DNA from 2 places in the Nocardiopsis sp. iso_238 genome. Region 1 is predicted to be linked to the other one. Evidence: predicted binding sites of a transcription regulator. Region 1 holds the regulator's gene; the other holds the start of a gene.
The links. Region 1 encodes LexA, which represses DNA repair genes until DNA is damaged. Its sites were predicted from a motif close to TCGAACANNTGTTCGA; they were not measured.
Positions count from the first base shown of each region.

Region 2: the regulator LexA is predicted to act here: its motif matches at 1,598-1,613, upstream of recA (recombinase RecA).

Region 1 is NZ_CM149668.1:1,605,372-1,609,754, forward strand. Features, by position in the region: gene AC0VYL_RS07190 (sugar O-acetyltransferase) at 1-316, shown strand, start outside; gene AC0VYL_RS07195 (alpha/beta hydrolase family protein) at 405-1,487, opposite strand; gene lexA (transcriptional repressor LexA) at 1,537-2,190, opposite strand; gene nrdR (transcriptional regulator NrdR) at 2,879-3,361, shown strand; gene AC0VYL_RS07210 (vitamin B12-dependent ribonucleotide reductase) at 3,490-4,383, shown strand, end outside.
Region 2 is NZ_CM149668.1:4,384,776-4,389,158, forward strand. Features, by position in the region: gene AC0VYL_RS19830 (regulatory protein RecX) at 1-374, opposite strand, end outside; gene recA (recombinase RecA) at 367-1,488, opposite strand; gene AC0VYL_RS19840 (DUF3046 domain-containing protein) at 1,670-1,864, opposite strand; gene AC0VYL_RS19845 (ATP-dependent helicase) at 1,986-4,383, shown strand, end outside.

The sequences.
Region 1 (4,383 bases):
CGTCTTCGTCAACCAGGGATGCACGTTCATGGACAGGGGCGGGATCCGCATCGGGGACCGCGTCATGATCGCCCCGAAGGTCAGCCTCATCACCGGAGGGCACCCGCTGCCCCTCGCCGAGCGCCGCGAGTACATCTCCAACGCCCCGATCGTCATCGAGGACGACGTCTGGATCGGGGCGTCCGCCCTGATCATGGAGGGAGTGACCGTCGGTCACGGCTCGGTGGTCGCCGCAGGGGCCGTGGTCACCCGTGACGTACCCGCCCGCACCCTGGTCGCGGGGGTCCCCGCCCGCGTGGTCAGGACGATCGACTGAGTCGGTCGGGTCGCTGGCCGGGGGCCCGTCCCGGTGACTCGCCGGGGCGGGCGGTGGCCGTTCCCCGGGGGACCGTAGGCGGGCTCCGCTACCAGAGGCCGTCGAGGAACCGCTCCAGCGCAGGGGTGACGTCGGGGGAGAACGCGCGGTCCGCGTCGAGGGCCGCGGCCCCCGGGGTGTCGTCGTACTCGCGCAGGATGTGGTCGACCCCGGCCAGGTCGACCCGCTCGGCGCCGTCCAGACCGGTCATGAGCCGGTCGATCTCCTCCTCGTTGACCTGGGCGTCCCGGTCGCCCCACAGGACCAGCACCGGGGTGTCCCCGGGCAGCTCCTCGGCCAGCTCGACCGGGTCGAAGGAGTCGATCCAGGCGAGGTAGTCGGCGCCGTTCTCGTCGAACAGCCCGGTGGCGTCGGTCTCGGGCATCTCCGATCCCGAGCGCACCGCGGCCCGCCCCGCCCGCAGGTCGGAGAGCATCTTCGCGGCGGTCACCTCACCGACACCGCCCTGGGCCTCGGCGGTGCGGACCTGCTCGGACACCTGGCGGTCGATGAGGTCGAGCATCCGGGTGCCGGGAGGAGCGGCCAGCACCAGCGCCGGTTCGGCGTCGAGGACCTCATGGGCGCGCAGGGCGTACAGGGCGCCCTCGCTGTGACCGAGGATGACGGTGCGTTCGGGGTCCACCTCGGGCTGGGCGACCAGCTCCGCGTAGGCGGCGGCCATCTGCTGCTCGAAGACCAGGGGGTCGACCGGTCGGTCGAGGGCCTCCTCCTCGGCCTCGGTCAGGTCGGCAGGGTCGGCGCTGCCGAACTTGTCGTAGCGCAGGGACGCCGCACCGGCTCCGGTCAGCACGCGGGCGAGGTTCAGGTTGGTGTTGGCCTCGGGGCGTCCGTAGCCGTTGCCGTCCCGGTCGGTGGGGCCGCTACCGGAGATGATGAGCACCCCGGGGACGGTGCCCCCGTCGTTCGCGGGGGCGGTGAAGGTGCCGGGCACCGTGAAGCCGCCGCCCTCGAAGGAGACCTCGCGCTCCTGCCCGGGGGAGCCGGGCAGGGCGGGCCCGTCGCCGTCGCTGGGCGCGCAGGCGGAGACCAGCAGGGTCCCGGCGGCCAGGATCGCGGCCAGGAGGGTGCGGGTCGGGGCAGGGGACACGGGGGCGGAGACAGGTGTCGACACGCCCTCAGCGTATCGGCCCGCCCACCGCCCCCGGCTCGGGGATCCGCGCTCAGACCCTGCGCATGACCGTGACGACCTTGCCGAGGATGGTGGCCTCGTCGCCCTGGATCGGCTCGTAGGCGTCGTTGCGCGGCATCAGCCACACGTGGCCGTCCGGCTCGCGGCGCAGCACCTTGACGGTCGCCTCGTCGTCCAGCATCGCCGCGACGATGTCACCGTTCTCGGCGGTCTGCTGCTGACGGACCACCACCAGGTCGCCGTCGGTGATCGCGGCGTCGATCATGGAGTCGCCCACCACGGTGAGCATGAACAGACGGCCCTCACCGACCAGCTGGCGCGGCAGTGCCAGGACGTCCTCCACGGCCTCCTCGGCGAGGATCGGGCCACCGGCCGCGATCCGGCCGACCAGCGGGACCGAGGCGGCCCGGGTGGAGTCGGCGGTGAGCTCCTCCTGGGTGAGGGTCTGGGAGGCCTCCCGGCCGGGGGTGCGCAGCTCCACGGCGCGCGGCCGGTTCTGGTCCCGGTGCAGGTACCCCTTGCGCTGGAGCACCTTCAGCTGGTGCGCCACGCTGGAGGGGCTGGACAGGCCGACCGTGTCACCGATCTCCCGGATGGACGGCGGGTAACCCCGTTCCCGGACGTACCTCTGGATGCAGTTGAGGACACTCTGCTGGCGTGCGGTGAGTTTGGGGGTGTCGGGCACGGACGCGCCCGGATCGCCGACGGGCGAAAGAACGGTGGTGGGTCCGGAGCCGACGGCTCCGGGGTTCTCCTCCGGCACGGCCGGGCCTCCTCGGTGTTCGGTTCGGTCAGGGCCTGCGTGTGTGGCCGGTCACCGGCCACGCGGACCGGACGGCGAAGCCGGTGTGAAATCAAGGTCAACTTTAGTCGTTGCACACGGTGATATCAAACAAGCGTTCGAGAGCCTGTGGACGGGATCGCGGAGGGATTTCCCTTTGTGTTTTCGGGAGCCGATTTCCGGTGGTCGCACTTATGTGTGTACACGCGCGCCGCGGCCGTTGTCCGTGGAATGCGCGATCCGGTATGGGGTTCGTCTCGCCGTGCCCCGCCGCCACTCCGTGGCCTCGGGAGGGAGTGGAATTCGGTCGGCGGTTCGGTGTGGCGGGCGTCGGGCCGCGCGTCCGCGCCCCCTTATCCTGGGATTCGGCTCCCTCGGCCGCACCCCCCGTTTCCACCTCCTCGAACCCCGTTCCTCGGCCGCCCCGGTTCCCGGATTGGGGACACGCCGTGGGCAGGGTTGCGGGCGTCCGCCCCAGCGCCTAGGTTCGACCACAACATCTGGTGTTGACACGGGGGCCGTAGTCAATAAGTTGTGGTTAAGTAGACTCCTAGGGTTGTTGGTCGGGTACAGGAAAGCCAGGTGAACCGGGATGCACTGTCCGTTCTGCCGTCATCCGGACACCAGGGTGATCGACAGCAGGTCCACCGACGACGGCGCGGCCATCCGGCGCCGCCGGACCTGCCCCGTCTGTGAACGCCGCTTCACCACGCAGGAGACCGTCCTGCTGATGGTCGCCAAGCGGTCCGGGGTCACCGAACCCTTCAGCCGCACCAAGATCATCGCCGGAGTGCGCCGCGCCTGCCAGGGCCGTCCCGTCTCCGAGGACGCCCTCGCCAAGCTCGGCCAGCAGGTCGAGGAGGAGATCCGGGGCCGCGGCGTGGCCGAGGTGCCCGCCCACGAGATCGGCCTGGCCATCCTGGGCCCCATGCGCGACCTGGACGAGGTCGCCTACCTGCACTTCGCCAGCGTCTACCGCGGGTTCGAGAGCCTCGCCGACTTCGAGGCCGAGATCGCCAGCCTGCGGGAGGACCGCGAGGGCCAGACGGAGCCCGCGGTCGACACCACCGGGTAGGACCCGGTACGCCACCGCGAGGTGGGCGGAAGCACGGCGGACACCGTACTCCGCACCACCCCGAACACACATGAACGTCCGCGCGGTCACCGCCGGGTCCGCGCATGACCTTCGGGGGAGACACTGCCATGGCGCGAAAGACGAGCGGTACGGCCCAGCGCGGGGGCAAGGGCCTGAGCTTCGCCCGGGTCAACACCACCGAGGGCGTCCATCCCTACGACACCCTCGAATGGGAACTCCGCGACGTCGTCATGACCAACTGGCGCGACGGCACCGTCAACTTCGAGCAGCGCGGCGTCGAGTTCCCCTCCTCCTGGTCGGTGAACGCCACCCAGATCGTGGCGAGCAGGTACTTCCGCGGTGCCGTGGGCACGCCGGAGCGCGAGTGGAGCCTCAAGCAGCTCATCGACCGCGTCGTCGGCGTCTACACGAGCACCGGCCGCGAGCACGGCTACTTCGCCTCCGACCAGGACGCCGAGGTCTTCGACCACGAACTCAAGTACGCCCTGGCCCACCAGCTGTTCAGCTTCAACTCGCCGGTCTGGTTCAACGTCGGCACCTCCTCGAAGGCCCAGGTCTCCGCGTGCTTCATCCTGTCCGTGGACGACACGATGGAGTCGATCCTGGACTGGTACAAGGAGGAGGGGCTGATCTTCAAGGGCGGCTCCGGCGCGGGGGTGAACCTGTCGCGCATCCGCTCCAGCAAGGAGCTGCTGTCCTCCGGGGGCTCGGCCTCGGGCCCGGTCTCCTTCATGCGGGGCGCGGACGCCTCCGCCGGGACCATCAAGTCCGGCGGTGCCACCCGCCGGGCCGCCAAGATGGTGGTGCTCGACGTGGACCACCCCGACATCGAGGAGTTCGTCGAGGCCAAGTCCCGTGAGGAGCACAAGATCCGCGCCCTGCGCGACGCGGGCTTCGACGTGGACCTGGGCGGCGACGACATGTTCAGCGTCCAGTACCAGAACGCCAACAACTCCGTCCGCGTGTCCGACGCGTTCATGCGCGCCGTGGAGACCGGTTCC
Region 2 (4,383 bases), 2.8 Mb from region 1:
GCCTCGCGGACGGTCTCCTCCTCCACGCCCCGGGTGCGCAGCTCCTGGGTCAGGGCGCGGCGGGACAGGTGTCTGCCGTGCTGCCGGGAGGAGACCCAGGCCTGGGCGAAGGCGGCGTCGTCGATCAGCCCGGCCTCGTCGAGGCCGTTGAGGACCTGCTCCACCACCTCGTCCGGGTACTCCCTGCGGTGCAGGGAGCGTTCCAGCTGGGCGCGGGTGCGCGGGGAGTGGGTGAGCATCCTCAGGACCAGGTTCCTGGCCTTGTTCTCGAGGTCCGCTCCGGGCTGCCCACCCGGAGCGGCCTCCTCGTCGGCGCTCACCGGATCGGCTTCGGCCGGTCCGGTGCGGTCAGGTGACCGGCGCCCCTCACGCATCCGGGGCGGCGGCCTTGGTGGTCTTGGCGGCGGCCCGCTTGGCGGGGGCCTTGGGCTCCTCGGCCTTGACTGGGTCGGCGGCCTTGGGCTCGGCGGGGCCGGAGGCGCTGTCGTCACCCTGACCGGGGATGCCCAGCTTCTCCTTGATCTTCTTCTCGATCTCCTTGGCCACGTCCACGTTCTCGCGCAGGAAGTTGCGGGCGTTCTCCTTGCCCTGCCCGAGCTGGGTGCCGTCGTAGGTGTACCAGGCGCCGGACTTGCGCACGATGGCGTGCTCCACGCCCAGGTCGATGAGGCTGCCCTCGCGGGAGACGCCGACACCGTAGAGGATGTCGAACTCGGCCTGCTTGAAGGGCGGCGCGACCTTGTTCTTGACGACCTTGACGCGGGTGCGGTTGCCGACCGCGTCGGTGCCGTCCTTGAGCGTCTCGATGCGGCGCACGTCCAGGCGGACCGAGGCGTAGAACTTCAGCGCCTTGCCACCGGTGGTGGTCTCCGGCGAGCCGAACATGACGCCGACCTTCTCGCGGAGCTGGTTGATGAAGATCGCGGTGGTGCCGGTGGAGTGCAGGGCACCGGCGATCTTGCGCAGCGCCTGGGACATGAGCCGGGCCTGGAGGCCGACGTGGCTGTCGCCCATCTCGCCCTCGATCTCGGCGCGGGGCACCAGGGCCGCCACGGAGTCGATCACGATGATCGAGACGGCGCCGGAGCGGATGAGCATGTCGACGATCTCCAGCGCCTGCTCACCGGTGTCCGGCTGGGAGAGGAGGAGGTTGTCGGTGTCGACGCCGATCTTCTTGGCGTACTCGGGGTCGAGCGCGTGCTCGGCGTCGACGAAGGCGGCGATGCCGCCCATCTTCTGGGCGCTGGCCACCGCGTGCAGGGCGACGGTGGTCTTACCGCTGGACTCGGGGCCGTAGACCTCGACGACCCGGCCCTTGGGCAGGCCGCCGATACCCAGGGCGACGTCCAGCGCGATGGCGCCGGTGGGGATCGCCTCGATCGGCGGACGGTCGTCGTCCCCCAAGCGCATGACGGAGCCCTTGCCGAACTGCCGCTCGATCTGCGCGAGCGCTGTTTCGAGAGCCTTGTCTCGGTCTCCAGATGCCACGGGATTCCCCTGTTGGGTTGATGCCTTTTTCTTCATGATGCGCATGACGCTACGCGGTCGGTACGACAATCGCGACGCTCGGCGTCCGCCCGTCGAGAACCCAGACTACCCGAACTCATGTTCGAAATCCGGTACGAACCCCTGGCGTCCGGGTTTTTACGCGGGCTTGGCGAAGGCCGGGTCAGCGGACGGAGGCGGGAAGGTCGAACGCGTCACACACGGCCCGCCACACCTCCTTGGCCGAGATCCCGTCGGCCAGCGCCTGGTTGACCGTGCGGGAACCGAGCTTCTCGATGACGTAGTCCTTGGCCAGGCTGTCCGCGTAGGCCTCGCCGAACTGGGCGTGCATGTTGTGCCAGAAAACAGTGAGTCTCATCGGCCCCAGTATGAGTGACCGGAGGGAGCCGCGGGGACTCGTCCACAGGACGGATTCCACCCGGTCCGCGCGCCCGGGTGTCCTCCGACGATCTGTCGGACCCCTTGGGCAGACTGGTGCGATGAGCGGAGCGACCGACCCCCTGGCACCCTTCGGAGCGGCGACCCGGGCCTGGTTCGAAGGGGCCTTCCCGAACGGTCCCACGGCCGCCCAGACCGAGGCCTGGCGGACGATCGCCTCCGGCCGGGACACGCTGGTGGTGGCGCCGACCGGGTCGGGCAAGACGCTGTCGGCCTTCCTGTGGTCCCTGGACCGGCTCACCCACGCCCCGGTGCCGACGGACCGGTCGAAGCGCTGCCGGGTCCTGTACGTGTCGCCCCTCAAGGCGCTGGCCGTGGACGTGGAGCGCAACCTCCGCCAGCCGCTGGCCGGAATCGCGGCCGCCGCCGAGCGCGGCGGGGAGGCCCTGTCCCCGGTCACCGTGGGGGTGCGCACCGGCGACACCCCCGCCCAGGAGCGGCGTCGGATGGCCACCCACCCGCCGGACGTCCTCATCACCACGCCCGAGTCCCTCTTCCTGGTCCTGACCTCCCGGGCCCGCGAGGGTCTGGCGGGGGTGGAGACCGTCATCGTGGACGAGGTGCACGCCCTGGCCGGGACCAAGCGCGGCGCCCACCTGGCACTGAGCCTGGAACGCCTGTCCGCCCTGTTGGACCGCCCGGCGCAGCGGATCGGCCTGTCCGCCACCGTGCGCCCGCGTGAGACCGTCGCCGCCTACCTGACCGGCACCGGCGGGGGTGCCGCCGAGGCGGGCGCCGTGATCGTGGCCCCGCCGGACACCCCGCGCATGGACCTCCGGGTGGAGGCGTCCGTCCCCGACCTCGACGAACCCGGGAGCCCGCCCGCCACCGCCGAGGGGCTTCCCCCGGACCCGCGCGCGGGCAACACCATGAGCCGCGGCTCGGTGTGGCCGCACATGGAGCGCCGGGTCCTGGACCTGGTCGAGGCCAACCGCTCCACCATCGTGTTCACCAACGGCCGCCGCACCGCCGAGAAGTTGTGCGCCCGGCTCAACGACCTCCACGCCGAACGCGTCGACGGCGGCCTGCCCGGCGAGGAGGTCGCCGCCCAGGTCACCGGCCAGTCCGAGCAGAGCCGGGGCGGCGCTCCGGTGATCGCGCGCGCCCACCACGGGTCCGTGTCCAAGGCCGAGCGGGAGCTCATCGAGGACGACCTCAAGGCGGGGCGGCTGCGGTGCGTGGTGGCCACCTCCAGCCTCGAACTCGGGGTGGACATGGGCGCGGTGGACCTGGTGGTCCAGGTGGCCGCTCCCCCGTCGGTGGCCAGCGGCCTCCAGCGGGTCGGCCGCGCGGGGCACCAGGTGGGTGAGACCTCGCGCGGGGTGTTCCTGCCGCAGTACCGGGGCGACCTGCTGGCGACCACCGTGGTGACCGAGCGCATGCGCGCGGGCGGGATCGAACGGCTGGAGATGCCGAGCGATCCCCTGGACGTGCTGTCACAGCAGGTCGTGGCGATGGTGGCGATGGACGAATGGACGGTGTCCGGGCTGGCGGCGCTGGTGCGCCGGGCGGCGCCCTTCGCCCGCCTGAGCGACGCGGTCCTGGAGTCGGTGCTGGACATGTTGTCGGGCCGCTACCCCTCGGACGAGTTCGCCGAGCTGCGACCGCGTCTGGTGTGGGACCGCGAGGAGGACGTGCTGCGGGCCCGGCCCGGCGCCCAGCGGCTGGCGGTGATCAGCGGCGGCACCATCCCGGACCGGGGCATGTACGGCGTGCACCTGGCCTCGGAGTCGTCGAGCAGGGCGCCGACCCGTGTCGGTGAGCTGGACGAGGAGATGGTGTACGAGTCGCGGGTGGGCGACGTGTTCGTGCTGGGTTCGACCTCGTGGCGGATCGAGGCGATCACCGCCGACCGCGTGATGGTCTCCCCCGCCCCTGGCAGGCCGGGCCGGATGCCGTTCTGGAAGGCGGACGCCCTGGGCCGTCCGGCGGAGCTGGGCCGGGCGGTGGGCGCGATGACCCGCGAGCTGGCCGACCGCGACCAGGTGGCCGGTCGTGAGCTGGCCTCGGACGCGGGGCTGGACGGCTGGGCCGCGGACAACCTCGTGGAGTACGTGGCCGACCAGCGGGAGGCGACCGGGAGCGTGCCCGACGACCGCACGGTGGTGATCGAGCGCTTCCGTGACCAGGTGGGCGACTGGCGGGCGGTGGTGCACTCGCCGCTGGGGGCCCGGGTGCACGCTCCGTGGGCGCTGGCGATCGCCGGGCGGGCACGGGAGCGGTTCGGGACGGACGCGCAGGTGGTGCACGGTGACGACGGGATCGTGCTGCGGCTGCCGGACGTGGAGGCGGGCGGCCTCCTGCGGGCGGGAGAGCTGACCGACCTGGTGTCGTTGGACCCCGAGACCGTGGAGGCCGTGGTCACCGACGAGCTCACCGGGTCGGCGCTGTTCGCGTCCCGGTTCCGTGAGTGCGCGGCGCGGGCGCTGCTGTTGCCCC